One region of the Exiguobacterium sp. HSB13 genome, then DNA from elsewhere that is predicted to be linked to it. Evidence: a T-box and tRNA genes for the amino acid it is inferred to sense, from the RefSeq annotation. Region 1 holds a T-box; the other regions hold tRNA genes.
What was found. The T-box of region 1 lies ahead of argS (arginine--tRNA ligase). A T-box ahead of a tRNA ligase gene usually reads a tRNA of that ligase, here a tRNA-Arg.
Positions count from the first base shown of each region.

Region 1 (7,800 bases):
ACTGATGGCTGGAAGAATGAAGCCATTCTTTTGACGCATCAATTGTTGAAAGGTAGCGCTCTCGACGATTGCTGGAGCGGATTGAGTCGCTTCATTTTTTTGAACTTCGGACACTTGATGCATGAGGACGCCTCCTTTAAGGAATGAATGTAAATTCATTATAAGGATGTCGTTTCTGGAAAAGCTATCCTAATTTTTAAGAAGAAAAGCTCATTATTATATTAATATTGGTCATACCAATTTAATGTAAGCGTTTGCAATATTGAACATTGTTTGAACGTTATTTTTATATATTATTTATGTCGGAAAATGATTCAAAAGACCTAGTACGACAAAAAACGAAATTAACTCAAAAAAAGCCTGTCTATGAAATCATAGACAGGCTTGAGTCATTTTTCAGTTGGACGTTCGATTTTGTCTTCGATTTCCCGTAAATGATCCGCGCGTTTTGAAAGGGCGCGACGCTTTAACCACTCTTCCGTTCCGCGACTGACTCCCCAAATGGCGAGTAAAATCAAAAATAGAAGAACGAGACGCATCGGACGCTCAAGGAACGTCGACCATTCTTTTCCGATCAGCGAGAAGATGATGACGACGATTAAACGACCGGCACCAGCAGCGATCAAATACGTCCGCAACGATAGTTGAATCATGGCGGAAATGGACGTGATGATGAACGCAGGCATGAACGGAAGCGAGAAAAAGAATCCGAGTGAGATGGGACTCATGTGACGAACACGTTCGATCCACTGTTGCGCGGCATGGTGTTTTTCAAGCCAACGCGTGACCGGACGACGAAATAGATATCGAATACAAGCGAAGACGACGAGTGATCCAAGCATGCTCCCGACCCATGATACGAGAACACCCATACCAAAACCATAGGTTGCCGCATTCGCGGAAATGATCAGGACGAGTGGCAGGAAAGGAAATAGAGACTCAAGAAACGGGGCAATCAAACCGGTGGCAGCTCCTCCAGGTAAGTCTTGGAGAAAGAAAATCATCTGCTCGATCCAGTCACGAAGTGTATGGAGCATTCGGAATCCTCCTTGCGAGATGTACTACTGTGTTTTATTTTACCTCTTTCTGATTCAGAAAGGGAATGAAATTCCTTGAAAGGGATTCAGGAATTGTAGATTGTACATTCGAAAGGGAGTTGGTATTATACTTAAATGGGTGCGTTTTGCAGGCGTTCCCAGCTAGTCAATAGCTAGACGCTTCGTTTGCCAACGTTCGTTTTACTGCAAAAAACTGACATGGGGGCTAATGAGGAATATGAAACCTTATCGCGTACTATTATTTTATAAGTATGTTCCGATCGAAAATGCGGAACAGCTAACGAAAGAGCATCTTGCTTACTGTAAAGAGCTCGGTATTAAAGGTCGGATTTTGATCGCACCAGAAGGAATCAACGGCACACTCTCTGGAACGGTCGAACAAACGGAACAATACATGAAGGACTTGACGGCGGATCCACGATTCGCTGACATCGAATTCAAAATCGATGAAGTCGAAGAGCACGCCTTCAAAAAGACGTTCGTCCGTTACAAAAAAGAACTCGTCACATGGCGTTTTGAGGATGAATTCAACGTACCAGAAGAACACGCTGCGTATCTTGAACCAGCAGAGTGGAAAGAAATGATGAAACAAGATGATGTCGTCATTCTCGATGTACGAAACAACTATGAATACGACCTCGGACACTTCAAGAATGCTGTAAAAGTCGATGTCGATGCTTCACGGGAATTCCCGGAGTGGCTTGACGAGAACGAGCATTTATTTGAAGGAAAAAAGGTTCTCACATATTGTACGGGTGGCGTTCGTTGTGAAAAATTCACGGCGTACTTCCGTAAACGGCAACAGAGTGATGATATCTTCCACCTAAAAGGCGGAGTCGTCATGTACGGAAAAGATGAACAGACGCAAGGAGAAGACTGGGAAGGCGAACTATACGTCTTTGATGAGCGTGTACAAGTTCCTGTAAATGCCGTCAATCCTTCTGTCGTCTCAGAATGTTACTACTGTGGAAAACCGGAGACGCGTTACGTTAATTGTGCAAACCCGGAATGTAATCGACAGCACTTCTGCTGTGAAGAATGCGAACCAAAAGTCATGCGTTCGTGTTCCGATGAATGCCGGGAGCATCCGCGCAACCGTTATGAAAAAGAGCAACAAGAAGAATTAGTATAAGACAAGACTAAGAGTCGGATGATTTCTACTTAAAGAAATCACCCGACTCTTTTTGTGTACTCAAGAGGAAGGAAATAAGTAACGCAAAATATCCGGTAAACGTTTCGCCCAGGCGGTTTCATGATGAATCGCTTCCGGGATGATCGTATAGCGACTTTGAGTAAGTTTCTGTTCGACCGCTCGTGCTAAGACATCATTCGTGTGTAAATAATCTGTCTCGGTCATCGGACCGCTCACTTCTTTAGTACCAACATCCATATAACAGCGATGAGCGGCAGACAGAGACGGACTACGCTCGATGAATTCAAGGAGTGAAGAAAAGTTTGCCCATCCAGCAGTCGACAAAGCAGCGACACGCGTGATGACTTCCGGATATGCGAATAAACCATAGAGCGAGATGACGCCACCCATCGAGCTACCGATCATCGTCGTATCATCAGGACGTGTCGCGTAGTTGGCGTCAATATATGGTTTTAACTCGCGGATAATCCAGTCCATGTAGACCTTACCGTTTCCCCCGATTGACGTCCGGTGCGAGGGATAGGCAGTCCGCATCAGTAAAGCTTCGTCACTCCAGGGGGCGTAGTCATCGTAACGATCCATGCCGTCTTCTGGACTGTCAATCGCAACGACCATTGCCGGAATTTGTGTCTGTTGTAGTGCAAGATGAATCTCCCAGCCTTTTCCGAACGAGGCGGTTTCTCCACTAAAGACATTTTGTCCATCGTGCATATAAATCACCGGTAAGGCTTCGTTCGGATCTAAATGGGGCGGACGATGAATCCGAATCGTCCGGTGGGCTTGTGATGTCGGAAGCGTCATTTCAATTTCTGTAATCGACAATAGAGTCACGACCTTTCAAAGGTTTGCATAATGCGCGGTACAGTTACGTCCGTTGTGTTTTCCGCCGACATAGAGTGCATGGTCGGCTTGACGTAACGACTCTTCGAACGTCCGTTGATATCTTTCTTCCACTGTATCAATTCCGAGGCTGACGGTTAAGGACAGTCGGTGACCATCGACGAGGAAGGGACGATCCATGACCGCATGGCGGACCGTCTCGGCAATCTGGATGGCAGCCTCTTGACTACCATTTCGTAAGAGAAGTACGAATTCCTCCCCGCCATAACGAGCAGCAAAGACCTCATCATGTTGCAATTGGATCGCTTGGATACGTCGACCGAGTTCACGAAGGACAAGATCGCCTACTTTATGACCGTACGTATCGTTGACGCGTTTAAAATGATCAATATCAAACAGGATCACGGAGAGCGGATAGCAGTCAGCAGCAAACTCCTGCCGACCGTGTTCGTAGAAGGCACGACTATTCGGTAATTCCGTTAAGGCATCGGTCCGACTTTCCGTGTAGAGTTGAACCGTTTCACGAGAGCGCTCTAAGACACGACAAAAGATACGGAGCAGACGAGATAACTCATCGGCATTCGTCGCATCATAGGCATCTGCGACTTGATGGAACAGGATGATCGAGACATCGACCTCTCCGCTCGTAATCGAAGGAATCGCCAGCATCGAGTGACGATCGACAGGCAATCCGATTTGAATATCGTTGCCCCAGTCGCACCGAAGACCATAGATGATCGGGGTATGCAAATCGTCGGCTGTCAAGGAATGAAACAGTGGTAATACATCAATCGGTTGTTTCGTCCGGATGTTATAGATGACTTGTTTTCGCTGTTGTTGGATTGAGATCCAACCTTCAGAAAACGGTAGCAGATGCGGTAAATCAAGGAGTAACGAATCAATCGTCTCGCGTTCGAAGCGGGAAATCAACAAGTGTTCCTTCGCATCATCAAATCGCTTAGCATTATCGTTTGCTTCAAGGGAGTCGCCACGCTCTTGCAACAGACGTTTGAACAAAAAGAGAATCAAGGCGGAAACTGTAGCCGCGACGAGCGGACTTTCATCGTAGAACCAGATTCCAAGTAGAGCACTTAACATGCTGATTCCGTAGACGAGGGACTGAAGCTTTACGAGACGTTGCCAATCGTATTTCAAGAAGAGGAAGCGATTGACGAATAGACATTGGAAATAAGAGACAAGGAAAACGGTGATTAAAAAGCCGGTGAAAGGGAGCAAGGCTTTCGTATACGTAAAGTTTGAGCCGATCGGACCACCGAGCGCATAATACGCAAAGGCGGGAAGCGAGATGTAGACTAAATCGAACAAGGCGTTGATCGGGTAGAGGTAGACGAAACGTTTCCAGCGAATCGCTTTTCGGTGAGACATGAATTGAAAGACGAGAATACCGATTTGGCTTAAAATCAAGGCGTACGTTAAACCGTAATTGAGGAATAAAAATAAGATGATTCCTTCTTGGAATGTATAGTAAATGCCACCACGACGGACATTATCGAACTGAAACAGGAGAACGAGTCCGAATAAATAAAGAGTGTTGATGATGGAGACAGAAGGATGGAAGGTTGGTGGATGAACGATGCCGATCACTAATAACGTCAAGGCGACGAGACCGAAGACGATCCAGCTTGTCCGGGCTACATGTTGGTAGTAGCGCATGAAACATCCCTCCCCCTGAGAAGTATCTTTTATTCCTATACCCGAATTGTGGAAATTTTGATAAGCCATTTACCAAAAAAATAAGGTTGAGAGAAAAGAAAGAATTGCGTATAATGTGAAAGATATCGAATACAGTCGATGATGAAGAGAGTAACGGTTGATTTTCGTCAACTAGCGAATCAGGGAATGGTGGAAGCCTGAGGACGAACCGATCGTGAAACGCACTTCTGAGACGCTGCCCGATTCCTGATGGAAGAGGCGTAGCCGGGGGAACCCCGTTATCCCCGAACAAGGTGGGTGTCAAAATGACACCAAGAAGAGTGGTACCGCGGTCATTCCGTCTCTTTGCGCGTGGCGCAAGGGGCGTTTTTTATTGCCAAAAAATCAGTAAAGCAGGAGGAAATAAAGATGAGTTATAAAGCGCAGTATGCAGAAGTATTACATCAAGTCATGGAAGGTGCCTTATCGGTTGAACAAATCGAACAACTGATCGAGCAACCAAAACACGAAGATCATGGTGATCTTGCTTTCCCATGTTTCATGCTCGCAAAAGCATTCCGTAAAGCACCGAACATGATTGCTTCGGAGCTCGCAGAAAAAATTGACGCGCCGTTGTTCTCGAACGTTCAAGCTGTTGGTCCTTACATCAACGTCTTCTTGAATCGGGAAGTCGTCTCGCAAGAAATCGTCAACCAAGTTCTGACCGAGCAAGAGGCGTTCGGATCAAGTGAAGCGAATGGAAAAACGATCGTCACTGATTTTTCATCACCAAACATCGCGAAACCATTCTCGATGGGGCACTTGCGTTCGACGGTCATCGGGAACGCGCTCAACCAAATCTCACGTAAAAAAGGGTATGACGTCGTCGGTGTCAACCACTTAGGGGACTGGGGAACACAGTTCGGGAAATTGATGGTGGCTTACACGATGTGGGGTGAGGAAGAAGCGGTCCGTACAGAACCAATCAAGGAATTGTTGAAATTATACGTCCGGTTCCACGAAGAAGCGGAAACAAATCCATCACTCGAGGACGAAGGACGTCTCTGGTTCAAAAAACTCGAACAAGGTGATGAGCAGGCGACGACGCTTTGGACATGGTTCCGTGAAGTCTCACTCGTCGAATTCAACCGTGTCTATGAGATGCTCGGTGTCAAATTCGATAGCTTAAACGGAGAAGCCTTCTACAACGATAAGATGCAGCACGTCATTGATTTGCTCGAAGAAAAAGATCTCCTCGTCGAATCAGAAGGGGCGATGGTCGTCGACCTCGAAGCAGAAGGTATGCCGCCTGCCTTGATTAAAAAGAAAGATGGCGCAACGCTCTATGCGACACGTGACTTAGCGGCTGCTGTCTACCGTCTTGAAACATATCGTTTTGAGCAAGCGTTCTACGTCGTCGGTGGTGAACAAGCACTTCACTTCAAGCAATTGTTCGCAGTCTTGAAGAAGCTTGGATTTGAGAACGTCGACGGTATGCACCATGTACCATTCGGTCTGATCATGAAGGACGGAAAGAAAATGTCGACGCGTAAAGGTCGGATCGTCTTACTTGAAGAAGTACTACAAGAAGCGATCGACGTCGCGAAGAACAACATCGCGGAAAAAAATCCGAACTTAGCGAATGCCGAAGCAACGGCTCGTCAAGTTGGTGTCGGCGCCGTCATCTTCCACGACTTGAAAAACGAACGGATGAATAACATCGAGTTCGATCTTGAGCAGATGTTGAAATTCGAAGGTGAAACAGGACCGTATGTCCAGTATACGAATGCCCGAGCGCACTCGTTGCTCCGTAAAGGTGGCTATGATGGCACACCATTCGCTGGTAGCGCCGATGATCATGCATGGGGTGTCGTGTCGATGCTGAACCAATTCTCGACAGTCATCGATCGCGCGTTCACACGTCGTGAGCCGTCAATCATCAGCCGTTACGTCTTAGATCTTGCACAAAGCTTCAATAAATACTACGGACACGTCCGTGTTCTCGAAGATGACGCAGCAAAACAATCGCGTCTTGCACTCGTCAAGTCCGTCACGATCGTCTTGACAGAGGGTCTTCGTTTACTTGGTGTCGGCGCTCCAGAAGAAATGTAAGACCAATCCACGAATAAGAAGAGGTAGATTATGAAGACTGAGACGAAAGAACGATTACAGCAAGCTGCTTCACAGATGAAGCAGGAGCCTTTGGCAGAAACGGTCGCCTTCATGGCTGATTTTCACGGGAAAGTCGCGGCTTGGTTACCGGGAGAGTCTGTCGATTTCGTTCACGATTTCGTGACGGCGCCGGAAGCAGAGTTGATTGCTCCGATCGAAGGAGACGCATTACGGACGAAAGACAATTTTGAATTCTTCATGCGCAAGAAACAGACACGGAAAAAACTAGGTGAACTGTTGACGCTTTGGAAGTCGGCACGCACGACAGAGACATTGAGTCAGATCGATGCGATCGGATTGAAGAAGTGGCTCGCTCGTAATGAATTCCGTTCGGAAGACAAGCCGTGGGATTATTTGAACCGTCTGCACGTTCTGCTGTTCCTTGATTTGATGACGACGATCATCGACGATCATCAATTGACGAGTCTGCATGAGCAACTGGTTGGTACGACACCGGTTCCGACGAGCTTCGTACGTCGGCAAGGGGATGTCCGTCAAGTCATCGAAGCATTCGTGGAAGAAACGAACTTCACACAAGTAGATGTCGTCAAGGCATCACTTGTCCGGTATCTCTGATCAATAGGATGCACGAACAAAAGCCGTCGAGCCCTGTGCCCGACGGCTTTTGTCGTATCTTCTTACTTCGCCTGATGGAACACGATCGATTGTTGTTCTGAATCGTAAAGACACCATTCCCGTTCGAACACGACGGGACCCAGATTGACAGCATATTGTTTTCCTTTGATGGATAAAGTTTGACCTAGTGGGCTCGGTTTGGCGATGCCATTTCGAAACAATCCTCTGATGTGACTATGACCAAAAAAGAGTAATGGTTCACGTTGCTGTGACAGATCGGGTTGAAAATCCCGAGACCAATTCAATTGGTCTCCATGAATCAATAATGCCCCCTCGATGCGTTGTTTT
Region 1 covers NZ_JBUZOM010000003.1:54,760-62,559, reverse strand. The annotation lists gene ACZGCQ_RS13890 (DUF485 domain-containing protein) at 1-123, opposite strand, end outside; gene ACZGCQ_RS13885 (TVP38/TMEM64 family protein) at 390-1,037, opposite strand; gene trhO (oxygen-dependent tRNA uridine(34) hydroxylase TrhO) at 1,276-2,190, shown strand; gene ACZGCQ_RS13875 (alpha/beta hydrolase) at 2,251-3,033, opposite strand; gene ACZGCQ_RS13870 (GGDEF domain-containing protein) at 3,049-4,725, opposite strand; T-box leader at 4,855-5,073, shown strand; gene argS (arginine--tRNA ligase) at 5,134-6,816, shown strand; gene ACZGCQ_RS13860 (hypothetical protein) at 6,847-7,452, shown strand; gene ACZGCQ_RS13855 (metallophosphoesterase family protein) at 7,515-7,800, opposite strand, start outside.

Region 2 (7,800 bases), on a different contig from region 1:
GGATATTGTTTTTTCTTCATTCGAATTCCTCCTAAACAAAAAGACTCGGAAAGGCGTACAAGTAGCCTCCGAGCCGATTTGTCACGGTGTTACGCCGTTTCTTTTTCTTTCCCATGTTCAATTGTACCATCTTTCAACTCGAGCGTTGGACCGCGTTTACCAGTCAACGTTTCTGCTGTAATGATGACTTTCGCGATGTCTTCACGCGATGGGATTTCGAACATGATATCAAGCATAGTTTCTTCGATGATTGAACGAAGACCACGCGCACCTGTTTTACGTTCGATTGCAAGTTTTGCAATCTCAAGAAGTGCATCTTCCGTGAAGTCGAGTTCGACATCATCAAGTTGAAGCATTTTCTTATATTGTTTCACGAGGGCGTTTTTCGGTTTCGTCAAGATTTGAACGAGTGCCTCTTCATCAAGTGGCTCGAGCGTCGCCATGACCGGCAAACGACCGATGAACTCTGGAATCAAACCGAACTTTTGAAGATCTTCTGGCAATGCAGCTGCGAGAATTTCTTTTTGCGTAAGGTTACGGTTCTCTGAATCGTTTCCGAATCCGATGACTTTTTTACCAAGACGACGTTTGATCGACTGATCAATACCATCGAATGCGCCACCGACGATGAATAAGATGTTCGTCGTATCGATTTGGATGAATTCTTGATGTGGGTGTTTCCGTCCACCTTGTGGCGGTACACTCGCAACAGTTCCTTCCAAAATTTTAAGCAAGGCTTGTTGGACACCTTCACCAGAAACGTCACGTGTAATCGACGGGTTTTCTGATTTACGAGCAATCTTATCGATTTCATCAATGTAGATGATGCCTTTTTCAGCCTTCTCGACATCGTAATCCGCTGCTTGGATGAGCTTCAACAGAATGTTCTCGACGTCTTCACCGACATAACCGGCTTCCGTCAAACTTGTTGCATCGGCAATCGCAAACGGTACGTTCAAGATCCGTGCCATCGTTTGGGCAAGAAGTGTCTTACCGCTACCTGTTGGTCCAATCATGACGATGTTCGATTTTGAGAGCTCGACATCATCTGCACGACCACCAGCATTGATTCGTTTGTAGTGATTGTACATCGCTACAGACAATGATTTCTTCGCTTTCTCTTGACCGATAACGTAATCATCAAGTGTCGTACGAATTTCATGCGGTTTTGGAACATTCTTCAGCTCGACTTCTTCTTCAGTACCGAGTTCTTCCTCTACGATTTCATTGCAGAGTTCGATACACTCGTCGCAAATGTAAACGCCAGGTCCAGCAACAAGTTTGCGTACTTGTTCTTGTGTCTTTCCACAGAAAGAACATTTTAGCTGACCTTTTTCTTCGTTAAATTTAAACATAAAGGTCCACCCCTTTAACGTGGAAATTGTATGGATGCCTGTAGCATCCCGTCTCACGTTTTACTATTTATGATTGTAGCATGAACAAGGAAAGTCTTTCAAATCCTGGACGAACGATTTACAGTTTGATGTTCTGAACCAAGGATCGTTTGTCCTTGTTTGACCTATCGTACAAAAAAATCGACTCCAAGACCAGAAATTGGGCTTGAAGTCGATCGAAAACCATGAAATGGCTTATTTTGCTTTTGCGTTGTCGACGAGAACATCGATAGCTTTACGGAATTGAAGATCGCCTTTAAGCGTTTCAAGACCACCTTGTGGTGCAAGCATCGTTTCAAGTTGATCTGCAGGGATGTTGTAGAGTTCTGACATTGATTGAAGTTCAGCTTGAGTTTCCTCATCTGTTACTTCGATTTTTTCGTCAGCAACGATTTGCTTGAGGACGAGACGTGCTTTAACGCGCTCTTCCGCTTGCTCTTTCATTTCAGAACGCATTGCCTCTTCTGTCGTTCCAGTCAACTGGAAGTACATGTTGAGGTCGATGCCTTGTGATTGAATACGTTGTGTGAACTCTTGAACCATACGCTCGACTTCGTTTTCGACCATGACTTCTGGAAGATCAACTGTCGCATTTTTCGTAGCCGCTTCGACTAACTCATCGCGCATTGAAGCATCAGCTTCTTGTTTGCGTGTGTTTTCGAGACGCGTACGGATTTTTGTTTTCAACTCGTCGAGTGAAGAAACTTCTTCATCCATTTCTTTTGCGAACTCATCTGTCAATTCAGGGAGCTCTTGTGCTTTAACTTCGTGGATCGTTACTTTGAATGTAACTGGTTTTCCAGCGAGTGATGCTTCGTGGTATTCCTCTGGGAATGTCACTTCAAGATCTTTTTGCTCGCCAGTTTTTAAACCGACCATTTGCTCTTCGAATCCAGGAATGAAGTTCCCTGAACCGATGACGAGTGAGTAGTTCTCAGCAGTTCCGCCGTCGAATTGGTTTTCCCCATCGAAACCTGCGAAGTCGAATACGACTGTATCGCCATTCTCGATGACGCCATCTTCTTTAACGACGAGTTCTGCACCGCGTTCTTGCAATGTTTTGAGTTCAGCGTCGACGTCTTCGTCAGTAACGTTCGTTTCAACTGCTGTGTACTCAAGACCTTTGTACTCACCGAGTGTAGCTTCTGGCTCGATGACGAACGTGATTTTGAATTCGACTGGCTTGCCTTTTTCGAGTGTTTCAACGTCGATGTTCTCAAGCGCGATTGGCTCGATTCCTGATTCGACGACTGCACCTTCGATTGTGTCCTTATAAAGGATGTCGAGTGCATCTTGGTACAGTGCTTCTTCACCGTACATTTTGTTGAACATTGCGCGTGGCATTTTTCCTTTACGGAAACCAGGTGTGTTCAAAGTCTTAACGACTTTCTTGAACGCTTGGTCTACCGCTTTATCAAATGCTTCAGCAGGCGCTTCATACGTGAGGACGCCGAGGCTACCTGATTGTTTTTCCCATTTTGCAGTCATGCTGAGTCCCTCCAAAATTGTCAATTAGCGTACATGTGTGTACAACAAGTCACATTATAGCACAATCGTTCTGACGATTACCACTGTTGAACGAATCGTTTCCAGATGTCTCAATCGAAGTAAATCTGCTCGAATGCGATGACTTCTGGATAAAGGATATGTGCCGCTCGATATAACCGCTTCGCCAGCGGACTGAGGATACGTTCCGGTTCTTCACGTTCAAATGTTAGACCTGCGAGTTCTTCGCATGCTGTGAGCCACTTTTCCATGTCTGATCCGATTCGTTCTCGTTCTTCAAAATGAATCAGTTGATCCGATCGCAAGACGAGCAATGCTCGGAACGGATCCATTCGCTCTAACGAATGCATCGATGCGAGTAACGCTTGTTGCTCCTGTTGATGTACCACCAGGATTTCTTCTAAATCTTCGCGTGACGAGATCGTCCAGTCTACATCCAAGTGTGGCACATGAATGCTTATCGGATATGACACGTGATGAAGCACACTTCCTAATAACTGATCAATGACGAGTAGACTTTGATGTTCTGTCTCTTGCGCCAGAAGATATTTCTGCGTGATGTATGCAATGAGCTCAGTTGTCCGTTCAAATTCCATACCGGTCAAATGACGCATTTGTTCGACCCAACTGCCATGTTGCAACACATGCATCAATTCCGTTGCTGATGTTACTTCACGCTGTGCAACAGGGTTGTTTTGAACTGCCGGCTTTTGTTCTCGAACACGCATCTGTTGTTTGACTTCATCTAATCGAAGCGCGAGCCCATAAGGCAGATACGGTGACGCTGAGCGCAAAGCGAGTTTCATCGGATACCGTTCTCCGAGTTCATAAAGAAAGAGTGCGAGCACTTGCTCGACACCCTCGACTTCAAGAAATCGTTCCGCCACTGTTTCAAATCGTTCACGGTCATGCATTAAGAGTGGTTGAATGACATAGAGCCGGTGTAAGACATCTTCACCTGTCAATTGGTCAGTCTCTAATTCCATAATCAATTGTTCTTGTTTAGAAGCGGACAAACGAAGAATCCGCGCTCGTTCTACTTCTAGTTCATGTTCCATCCAGCGCGATGTCCCCATATTCCGGCACTCCTTCATGTTCAACTACTTATTTTGTAAATGGATCGAGTAAAGACGTCCAGTTCGTGATCGCTTCTTGAAGTTGTCCCGCCTGCTCGATTCCTAATCGATTCAACGTATCTAATGAGACGTCCGCTTCAAGTAATCGAGCGATGTCTTCCGACTGATTCACGTACTGCTCGAGTTTTGCACTTAAATTTTGCAATTCTTGTGGCGGATTTTCAAGTCCCGCTAATCGTTGATCGATTTGATCCAGTTCTTGATTGAACTGATCAATCGTTCCGTTTTCCTTCAACTTTTCGATTTGTTGATCAAGTGCTTGTTCAGGGTTCGCAGATTCACGCGCTGTCGTAGCCGCCTCATTCAAGGAAGCCGACAAATCTGACGTGACTTGTGCCGTATCTTTTGCAATGCCTTGAAGTTCTCCAGCGTAATCGACACTATTTTTTACATCGTTGACTTGTTGTTTTGCATCGTCGACTGTATTTGAAATCTCACTACATCCAGCAAGAAACGTACTTAGCACGAGGACTGCTCCAACCTTTTTCCACATTGCATTCATCCCTTTCGAGTTCATGATACCTTAATTATAATTGAAAATCGGAATAAAAAAAAGAGACCACCCTCGTAAGGGCAGTCTCTATTTTAATTATAGCGTCCCAAGAGGGATTCGAACCCCCGACCGACGGCTTAGAAGGCCGTTGCTCTATCCTGCTGAGCTATTGGGACGTGTCAACACGAATAAACTATACTAGAACAATTCTTTCGTGTCAATCACATTACAAACATTGCATTTATTTTATTACAAAAATGTTCCGTCCAGATGCAGGGCATTCACTCGATCGCCGTTCACATCGAGAAAATCGATAGAATAACGGTTTTGATCCACTTCAAGAATCGCATACGTCTTGTCTGGTCGATGGCGTGGCATCCGGATTGAACCTGGATTGATGAATAATACGCCGTCCCGATATTCAGCCTTCGCAACATGGGAATGACCATATAAGACGATGTCCGCTTGCTTTTCCTTCGCATGATGTTGCAAGACATCTAGACTGTATTTGACGTCCTGACGATGTCCGTGGACACAAAGGATGGTATGACCATCCAATTCCGACATGACTTCTTCCGGAAAATCGTGTCCGTAATCGCAATTCCCTCGCACAACACGATATGGATATAATGATTCGATGTCGCGCGTCAATTGGGAGTCCCCACAATGAAATGCCAAATCCACGTCTTGGTGACGTTCGAATATCGTAAGCAGTTCTTGTTCTAGTCCATGGCTATCACTAACGATCAACGCTCTCATCTTCATCACACTCCTAAGAAAGTAGTTAAGTCCTGTTCGAGCTTACGCAATGCATTGCCACGATGACTAACCATCGCTTTTTCTTCTTTCGTCAACTCAGCAGCCGTTTGTCCACTTGCCGTGACGAACAATGGATCATAACCGAAACCGTTCGACCCCGCCGCTTCAAAACCGATTCGCCCTTCCATCGTTCCACGAACCGTCAATGTCTCACCAGTTGGCTTCGCTAGCGCGAGTACACAAACGAAGCGCGCCGTCCGCTTCTCTTCCGGAATACCTTCTAACTTTTCAAGTAGTAGAGCATTGTTCGCCGCATCCGACTTTTCAAGACCCGCGAAGCGTGCTGAGTAGACGCCTGGAGCGCCATCTAAAGCGTCAACTTCAAGTCCTGAATCATCAGCAAGTACCGCGTGACCAAAGTAGGCTGCTGCCTCTGTTGCTTTCAAGAGTGCATTTTCCTCGAATGTTTCACCTGTTTCATCCGTTTCCGGAGCATCGGCGTGATCGAGTAACGATTCGACCGTATAACCGAGACGACCCAGCATGCTTTCAAGTTCCTTCACTTTACCTGCATTGTGTGTTGCGACGATGACCTTCATCTATGTTCCCCCACTTCTTCTCCTACATACCACCAAGAGACACCGAGTGCCTCACGCCCAGCATTAATCAGTTCCTTAATTCCTTTTTCCCCAAGTTCGAGCATTTCGAGCATCTCTTGACGGGAAAATGTCGACTCTTCTCCTGTTGCTTGCATCTCGACGATTTTACCCGATGAGGTCATGACGAGATTGAAGTCGACTTCCGCCGCAGCATCCTCTTCGTAGCATAAATCGAGCAAGACATTCGACTCGACGATTCCAACCGAAATGGCTGCGATACCCTCTTTGATCGGTGTATCCGTCAGTTTTCCTGCTTGAATCAATTGATCGATTGCACGCACGAGAGCTAGAAATCCACCGGTGATTGATGCTGTTCGTGTACCACCATCTGCCTGAATGACGTCACAGTCGATCCAGATTGTCCGTTCTCCGAGCTTTTCTAAATCGACGACTGCCCGAAGCGAGCGGCTGATGAGACGTTGGATTTCCATCGTCCGTCCCGTCTGCTTGCCGCGGACGGCTTCTCGTGCCGTCCGCTGAGCCGTCGCTCGTGGTAACATCGAATATTCAGCATTGATCCAGCCCTGGCGTTTACCACGAAGGAATGGTGGTACTTTCTCCTCGACGGTCGCCGTACAGAGGACTTTCGTATCGCCCAGTTCAATTAAAACCGAACCTTCTGCATGTTTATTGATATCAACCGATAAGTGAATGGGACGGAGCTTCTCCGCTGTTCGTTGGTCTATTCGCATTTAGTCTTCCTCCGTTCCAAGCACGATGCGTTCTGCGTGGATTGGCTGATCGAGCCAATCCGTTGCAATCTGATCAAATGAGCGAATATCGCCTGTCGCATAATAACGATGCTCCGGTATTTGTGTCACATCTGCTGAAATCGTATTGTAGTCAAGTAGTGCTGCTACCTCAAGTGCTGTCTCGTCCCCTGAAGAGATGAGTTGGACGCCTGGTCCGATGACCCGTCCAATGACATCTGCTAAAAGTGGATAATGTGTGCACCCAAGGATCAATGTGTCCATATCATAATTCATTAAAGGTCGTAATGTATTCGCAACGACACGTTCGACATAAGTACCGTCCGTCTGCATCGACTCGACGAGCGGAACGAACGGTGGGCAGGCTAACGATTCGACGACGACTTGTCCTTCGACATGTCGTAACGCCTTCTCGTAGGAATTACTTGTAATCGTCATCTTCGTTCCGATGACACCGATTCGTTTCGTCCGCGTCACTTTGACTGCCGCACGGGCTCCAGGATCAATGACACCAATGACAGGTATATTTAAACGTTCTCGCGCTTCTTTTAAAACAACAGCCGTTGCTGTGTTACAGGCGATTACGATCAATTTCACATCTTGTTGTACGAGATAATCAATCATCTCCCACGTAAACTCACGAATCTCCTCTTCTGGACGAGGACCGTACGGACACCGCAATGTATCCCCGACATAAATGATTCGCTCATGGGGCAACTGTCGCATCAATTCACGTGCGACCGTCAACCCACCGACTCCGGAATCTAGTACTCCAATCGCTCGATTCACTCTTCTCCACCTCTTTCTCTCTTTCCTATGGTAACAAAAAAGGACGACGGTGCAAGACCGGCGTCCGAGAATGTACGATTACAGGATTACTGAGCAAGACCTTCGCTAGTCAGCATATCTGAAAGAGTCGTGATTGCTTCAGAAGCATCGTCACCGTTTGCAACGATTTTGATATCTGAATCTTTCGCGATTCCGAGTGAAAGAACACCCATGATTGACTTCAAGTTGACAGTCTTCCCGTTGTATTCCAAGTTGATGTCTGATTGGAATTTAGAAGCTGTGTTGACGAGCTGAGTAGCCGGACGAGCGTGAATGCCTGAATCCGCGATGACTTTGAATGTTTTTTCCATGATT
Region 2 covers NZ_JBUZOM010000001.1:1,577,344-1,585,143, forward strand. The annotation lists gene lon (endopeptidase La) at 1-20, opposite strand, end outside; gene clpX (ATP-dependent protease ATP-binding subunit ClpX) at 90-1,355, opposite strand; gene tig (trigger factor) at 1,590-2,882, opposite strand; gene ACZGCQ_RS08455 (hypothetical protein) at 2,993-3,976, opposite strand; gene ACZGCQ_RS08460 (hypothetical protein) at 4,005-4,529, opposite strand; tRNA gene ACZGCQ_RS08465 (tRNA-Arg) at 4,632-4,705, opposite strand; gene ACZGCQ_RS08470 (metallophosphoesterase family protein) at 4,779-5,288, opposite strand; gene ACZGCQ_RS08475 (XTP/dITP diphosphatase) at 5,294-5,887, opposite strand; gene rph (ribonuclease PH) at 5,884-6,639, opposite strand; gene racE (glutamate racemase) at 6,640-7,446, opposite strand; gene ACZGCQ_RS08490 (phosphocarrier protein HPr) at 7,533-7,796, opposite strand.
Region 2: it encodes a tRNA-Arg, which carries the amino acid that the T-box ahead of argS (arginine--tRNA ligase) is inferred to sense. The anticodon was not compared.

Region 3 (7,800 bases), on a different contig from region 1:
GATCATCATCGCGTCCGGTGCACAATATAAAAAAATCGGCGTACCGGGTGAAGAAGAGCTCGGCGGTCGCGGTGTCTCATACTGTGCCGTCTGTGATGGCGCGTTCTTCAAAGAAAAAGAACTCTTCGTCATCGGTGGAGGCGACTCTGCGGTGGAAGAAGGTGTCTACTTGACACGCTTCGCGAAAAAAGTCACGATCGTACACCGTCGCGATGAGCTCCGTGCTCAAAAAATTCTTCAAAAACGTGCGTTCGACAACCCGAAAATCGACTTCATCTGGAACCATACGGTCAAACAGATTAACGAACAAGACGGGAAAGTCGGCGGTATCGAGCTGATCAATACAAAAACAGCTGACGTGACGACGCATCCGATCGATGGAGTCTTCATCTACATCGGGATGAACCCAATCACTGGTTACGTCCAAGATCTCGGGATCTTAAACGACCAAGGCTACGTCGTAACGAACGAAGCGATGGAAACGAACATCAAAGGCATCTTTGCTGCTGGTGACGTACGTGAAAAAACATTGCGCCAAGTCGTTACAGCAACGAACGATGGTTCGATCGCAGCGCAAAATGCACAGCATTTCATCGAAGCGTTGCTTGAAGAATTACAAGAATCCTCACACGCATAATATCGAACCAGTTTCATTGAAGGAGACTTCAGTGAAGCTGGCTCTTTTTTTATGATATACTGAGAAAGAAGTGAAAAATACACACGGAACTGTTGTCTGGAGGGCGAAAAGATGGAACAGAATCAACCGCAACTTGTCATCATCACGGGTATGAGTGGGGCTGGGAAGACTGTCGCAATGAACAGCTTTGAGGACTTAGGCTATTTTTGTGTCGACAATTTACCCCCGACGTTACTGCCGCATCTCATCGAAGTCATTGGACAAGTGCGTCCTAAAATCGCCGTTGCCATCGATACCCGCGCGCGTGATTTCATCGACAGCTTTTTTGTCGTCTATGAGGATTTAAAGAAAACCGACTTACAAATCCGGATGTTGTACCTCGATGCACGAAATGATGTCCTCGTACGCCGCTACAAGGAATCGCGTCGTTCGCATCCGCTCGCACCGACGGATTCACCATTGATCGGGATCGAACGTGAGCGGACGTTGCTCGAAGGATTCCGTGATAAGGCACAGATGCTGATTGATACGAGTGACATCAAGCCGCTTGCACTGAAAGAACGTCTCTTGAAGGAGTTCACGGAAGGGACGCGGATTCCGTTTACGGTCAACGTCATGTCGTTCGGGTTCAAACATGGCTTACCGCTCGATGCCGATCTCGTCTTTGACCTGCGATTCTTACCGAACCCGTTCTATATTCCAGAGCTGCGTCCAAAGACGGGACTCGACGAGGAAGTCGCGTCGTACGTCATGCAGTGGCCGGAAGCGAAGCTGTTCTATAAAAAACTCGTCGATTTGCTTGAATTCCTGATTCCGCAATATGAGCGAGAAGGGAAGTCGCAACTCGTCATCGCTCTTGGTTGTACAGGCGGGAAACACCGTTCGATTACATTCGCGGAAGCGATCAGTAAAGAATTCGCGACGCAGTATCATATCGAGACGAATCACCGGGATTATGTGTATGCGAAGGAGGAGAAGTGATGAAATGGGAACGTAAAGTCGTCGCCGTTGGTGGCGGGACAGGACTCTCGACGCTTCTTCGTGGACTGAAACATTATCCGCTCGACATCACAGCCATCGTCACGGTCGCTGATGACGGCGGTAGTTCTGGTCGTCTGCGGACGGAATTCAACATGTTGCCGCCAGGAGATATTCGAAACGTCATCGTCTCCTTATCAAAGTCGGAGACGTTGATGGACCGAATCATGCAGTATCGGTTCGAAACAGGGGAAGGTCTGCATGGTCATTCGCTCGGAAACTTGATGCTGACGGCAGCGACCCAGCTTTGTAACGGTTCGTTCGTCGAAGCAATTGGTGTCATGGGACAATTGTTGAACGCAGAAGGAAAAGTCTATCCGGCGACGGAACGGACGATCACACTCTGTGCCGAGTTCGAGGACGGGACGATCGTCAAAGGCGAGTCGTTGATCCCGAAGGTCGGTAAGAAGATCGAACGGATTTTCCTTGAAGAACAAGACGTTCGTCCGGTACCAGAAGCGATTCAGGCGATTCTTGATGCCGATGTCATCGTCCTGGGTCCGGGTAGTCTCTATACGAGTATCATCCCGAATGTCCTGATCGATGAGATCCGGGAAGCGATCCAACAATCACTGGCTCCGGTCGTCTATATCTGTAACGTCATGACGCAACCCGGCGAGACGACGGCGTTCACAGCCAATGAGCATTTAGCGGCACTCGAACGCTTCCTTGGACAAGGCGTCGTTGATACGATTATCGTCAACAACGAATCGATCGATGCGAGTTACCTAAAGAAATACCAAAAAGATCACGCTGACATCGTCACTTATAATGAAAAACAATTCGAGCTCGCTGGCGTTGAAGTGCTGGCAGACGATATCGTCGACTACAATCATCATTTCATCCGTCATGACTCAGATGCCGTTGCAAGCCTTGTCATGCGAAAGGTGTTGTCGATTCGACGGATGCGTCAACTCGAAGGAAAGGAGGAGCTGACATGAGCTTTGCCTCAGAAGTCAAAAAAGAATTAACGCAGATTCCGATCACCGATCACGAGATGAAGGCGGAACTCGCGGCACTCGCCCGGATGAACGGTGCGATCTCGTTCGGGCTTGGACGTGGTCTGACGCTCGATATCTCGACCGAGAATGCCTCGATTGCCCGTCGGATCTATTCGCTGTTGAAAAAAGCATACGGGGTCCATCTCGATCTGCTCGTGCGGAAGAAAATGCGTCTGAAAAAGAATAATGTCTATATCGTCCGCGTCAAACAACAAGCGGACAAGATTTTACAAGACCTCGGAATTTTAGGGGAAGGATTCACGATGATTCGTTCCATCAGTGACACGATCCTAAATGACGAACGCAAAGCGCGCGCGTATTTACGAGGGGCGTTTCTCGCCGGGGGTTCGCTCAACAATCCGGCGACGTCGTCGTATCACTTGGAGATCTTCAGCTTATATGAGGAGCACAATGCGGCGTTACGTGGTTTATCAAACGTCTTTGATTTGAACGCGAAGGCGATTGAACGGAAAAAGGGACACATTCTCTATATCAAGGAGAGCGAAAAGATTTCTGATTTCCTCAAGCTCGTTGATGCGACACAATCGATGCTACGGTTCGAGGACGTCCGGATCTTAAAAGATATGCGTAACTCGGTCAACCGTCTCGTCAACTGTGAGACGGCGAACCTCAACAAAACGGTCGGTGCGGCATTACGTCAAGTTGAGAACATCAAGTTCCTTGAGCGGACGGTTGGACTTGATGTCTTACCGGATAAGTTGAAGGAGATCGCGATCTTGCGTGTGACACATCAAGACGTCACTTTACAAGAGCTCGGCGAGATGGTCGAAAGCGGCTCCATCTCAAAATCAGGGATCAATCACCGGTTACGGAAGATTGATCAAATCGCTGAAAAAGTACGAAATGGAGAGTCGATGACAGGGGCCTTATAAGAGGGTCGCTTGCGGGATGAACCATAGTCTACTATAATATATAGTCGATGCAACTAAATGTTCGAATTAAGGAGTTTTTGAAATGGCTAACGAAAAGAAACGTATTTCGCTGACAGTCGATGCGAAGTTTGATGAAGTGTTAACAAAAAAAGCAAAATCAATCGGTGTACCGAAAAGCACACTCGTTGCGTTCGCAACATCTTTATTCCTGAAGCAATTACAAGCAGAAGAAGAGCTTTCGCCACATGCGAACGCTATTTACTCGCTGATTCGTGAAAACCACGATATCGTTTCAGACATCACAGACTTGATCGACTGATCATCGACCTCTCGTTCTATAAGGAACGGGAGGTTTTTTTGTATGCAACGATAACCGACAAGACTTTATGGATACAAAAAAAGTGCCTCCCGAAGGAGACACTCTGGATGACTTATGCACGTTCCATGACGCGGTCGATGAGACCGTAATCAGCAGCAGCTTGTGCTGACATGAAGTTGTCACGCTCTGTATCGCGTTCGATGACTTCAAGTGGTTGTCCTGTGTTTTCAGCCATGATTTTGTTGAGGTGCTCACGCATTTTGATGATACGCTCCGCATGGATTTTGATATCCGATGCTTGACCTTGTGTACCACCGAGTGGTTGGTGGATCATGATTTCAGCGTTTGGTAACGCGAAACGTTTTCCTTTTGCGCCTGCTTGGAGCAAGAACGCACCCATCGATGCTGCCATACCGATACAAATCGTTGAGACTTGTGGCTTGATGAAGTTCATTGTATCGTAAATCGCCATACCGGCAGTGATCGAACCACCTGGGCTGTTGATGTAAAGCGAGATTTCTTTATCTGGATCTTCTGCTGCTAAGAACAGAAGTTGGGCAACGACTGAGTTGGCGACGTTGTCGTCAATCGCGCTCCCGAGAAGAATGATGCGGTCTTTTAGCAAACGTGAGTAGATATCGTAAGCACGTTCCCCGCGGTTTGTTTGTTCGATGACTGTTGGAATTAACATAGTCTTTGCCTCCTTATAGTTGGTATGTAGCTTCCTATTCGACTTATCCTTATCATAATCCTTTGGTCAATATTGGTCAAAAGATACGATGCGACTTTTAGGTATTTTTCCATTACAAGGGCAAATGAAACATATCAATATAGAAAAAAGGCAACGCCATTGCTGGCATTGCCTTGTAGTTGAATAAATGGTACACCCGGAGAGATTCGAACTCCCGACACCTGGTACCGGAAACCAGTGCTCTATCCCCTGAGCTACGGGTGCATCTGATGTACTGAACAATTAATAGTATAGCGACATTTTTTCAGAAAAGCAATAGGGAAGCATGACTTTTCTTTTCTCTAGCGACTCAAAAGGGGTTCAGAGCACGTTTTTTAAAACGTTTCTTCTATAATAAGAAGTGGGGGGAGGGGAATCGATGGATCAACGCCAGGAACAGACGCAACAGATGACGTTATCGGCGTCACAACAGTATCAGTTACATGTACTTGAGCAACCAGCAGCTGAGCTCGAGGAGGAATGGCGACGGTTGAAACGACGGTTGCATCGTCATTACCCGAATCAGGTTTCGCTAGAGGTCGAGCAGATGGCAGGACATTTGGCATCCTATGAAGACGAGCTTCTTGCACAAATACGTTTAGAATCAGTCAGACAGGAAATAGGATATATGGCGGAACAACTCATCGTGTATTTAGAAGCGGACGGTTTATTGCGGACATCGGACGAGCAGCTCGCTGCATCCTTCTCGACCGATGTCGCAACGATTACAGAAGCACGGACACTCTTACAACAATGTGAACCAGTCGGCATCGCTGCCCGCTCGGAGCGCGAGTGCCAATGGTTACAGGCGATCGAGCTAAACGACGCGGAATTGATCGGACTGACAGATCGGCTACGACATGAACCGGCGAGTCAGGTGTTCGCTCATTACAGTGAACAGGATCGAGCGCGGTTGCGAAAACGACTGACAAGGCTGAGCCGGACACCGGATCTTCCTAAAGAAGAACGATTGGTCATGGCAGAAGCGCGGATTCACCTGTTAGATGGAAAACTTCAGATCGACTGGATGACACTCGACACGGATCAGACGTGGCTTGGATTAAAAGAGGCAACGCCTTTTTTGCGCGCGTACGAACGACGCCGTGTCACGATGCATGCCATCCTCTCGGTCTTGCTTGAGCGACAAGAACGCTGGTTCAAGGGAGAGCTGCATCTTGAGCCATTGACGAAAAAACAAGTCGCTGAGGCAACGGGGCATCATCCGTCAACGATTGGTCGAGCGATTGCGTCGAAGTATGTCGAGACGGTCCACGGTCTCGTTGCCCTAGAAGACTTGTTCGTCTCACGGACGACAACCGGAGATTCGAGTTTTTTGATTAAACGGCGGATCGCCGAATACATTCAACATAGCAATCGTCCGTTAAGTGATCAGCAATTGACAGATCGCCTGCAAGCAGATGGTCTGACAGTCGCACGACGGACGGTCGCGAAATATCGGGCAGCGCTTGGTTTAACGAAAAAAACGATGCAGCAAAGGAAGGCGCAATCAGAATGGGATTAAAACGACACAGACACTTAACACTCTATTCACGTCCGGGATGTACGCTATGTGAAGAGGCCGCCATCTTACTCGACTTCGTACTCGATGAGTTTCCGGAATGGACGTTCGAGGAAGTCAACATCGATCAGGATGAAGCGCTCAGTCTACGGTTCTTATACGAGATTCCCGTCGTTATGCATGACGGTGAAATCTGGAGTTATGGCAAATTCGAGACAGAAACAGTAAGAAAACGCTTACTTCAAAAAACTTGAGAAACGAGACTTGCAAGGCGAGAAATGGACTGTTATGATAACGGTGTACCAAGTGGGACACGTTATGACATGCGGGACAAAAAGCGTCCAGCTACTTGAGAGGAGAGGGAAATACATGATTCGGCAGTTAGTCCAGATCCAAAAACGAATCGTGCCTGATCTGATCGAAGAAATGCAGACACGCTACGACATCCTTCATTATGTGCGACTGATGCAACCGATCGGACGACGTACACTTGCGACAAGCCTTGGCTTGACGGAACGCGTCTTACGGCGGGAAGTCGACTTCTTGAAGCAGCAAGACCTCCTAGAGGTCGCGACGCAAGGGATGTCCTTGACGGATGAAGGACGAAATGTTCTTCGCAGCATGCACAGCATCATGGGAGAACTCGCAGGGATCTCAGACATGGCGAAAGCCTTGAAAGAGAGACTCGGAGTACGGGACGTCGTCATCGTACCGGGTGATTCCGATGAAACCTTCTGGGTACAACGAGACATGGGACGGGCGACCGTCGCACGACTCAAACGAGAGCTTTCTTCAGACCATCACAATACGATCGCTGTCACAGGCGGTACGACGATGGCTTCAGTCGCGGCGATGATGTCGCCGGACAAGGAACACCGTCCGATGACGTTCGTTCCGGCACGCGGAGGACTGGGAGAAACGCTCGAACTACAAGCGAACACAGTATGCTCACGGATGGCGTCACGCGCTCAAAGTGATTATCATCTGCTTCACATCCCGGACATGGTCAGTACAGAGACGTTCGTCAAGATGATCGAAGAGCCGAGCATAAAAAATGTGCTTCAAATGATTAAAGGTGCTTCAATCGTGGTACATGGAATTGGTGAGGCGAAAACGATGGCAAAACGTCGTCGCGCGTCTGAGGATCTCCTGACCCGACTGGAACATGAACAGGCAGTAGCGGAAGCATTCGGATATTACTTCGACCGAGACGGGAACATCGTGCACCGGGTCAAGACGGTTGGTCTCCAACTGGATGACTTGAAGCAAGTCGAACACGTCATCGTCGTCGCAGGTGGTCATTCGAAGGCAGAAGCGATCAACGCCTATGTCAAACAGTCGCCGGACATCATCCTGATCACGGATGAAGGCGCAGCAGCTTCGATTTTGAAAGGGTAACCCCCTTTTGAATAATAGATAACTCGCTTTACATTAAAAGGAGGAAAATTATCATGGCAGTAAAAGTTGGTATTAACGGATTTGGACGTATCGGACGTTTGGCACTTCGTCAAATTCTTCAATTCGATGGAATCGAAGTAGTCGCGATCAACGACCTTACAGACACTAAAATGCTTGCACACCTTCTCAAATATGATACGACTCAAGGTCGTTTCGACGGCGAAGTTGAAGTACACGACGGTTACTTCCTCGTCAACGGTAAAGA
Region 3 covers NZ_JBUZOM010000001.1:1,837,452-1,845,251, reverse strand. The annotation lists gene trxB (thioredoxin-disulfide reductase) at 1-637, shown strand, start outside; gene rapZ (RNase adapter RapZ) at 749-1,618, shown strand; gene ACZGCQ_RS09780 (gluconeogenesis factor YvcK family protein) at 1,618-2,616, shown strand; gene whiA (DNA-binding protein WhiA) at 2,613-3,569, shown strand; gene ACZGCQ_RS09770 (hypothetical protein) at 3,652-3,888, shown strand; partial or broken gene clpP (ATP-dependent Clp endopeptidase proteolytic subunit ClpP) at 4,001-4,585, opposite strand; tRNA gene ACZGCQ_RS09760 (tRNA-Arg) at 4,768-4,843, opposite strand; gene ACZGCQ_RS09755 (RNA polymerase factor sigma-54) at 4,998-6,140, shown strand; gene ACZGCQ_RS09750 (glutaredoxin family protein) at 6,131-6,391, shown strand; gene ACZGCQ_RS09745 (sugar-binding transcriptional regulator) at 6,510-7,535, shown strand; gene gap (type I glyceraldehyde-3-phosphate dehydrogenase) at 7,589-7,800, shown strand, end outside.
Region 3: it encodes a tRNA-Arg, which carries the amino acid that the T-box ahead of argS (arginine--tRNA ligase) is inferred to sense. The anticodon was not compared.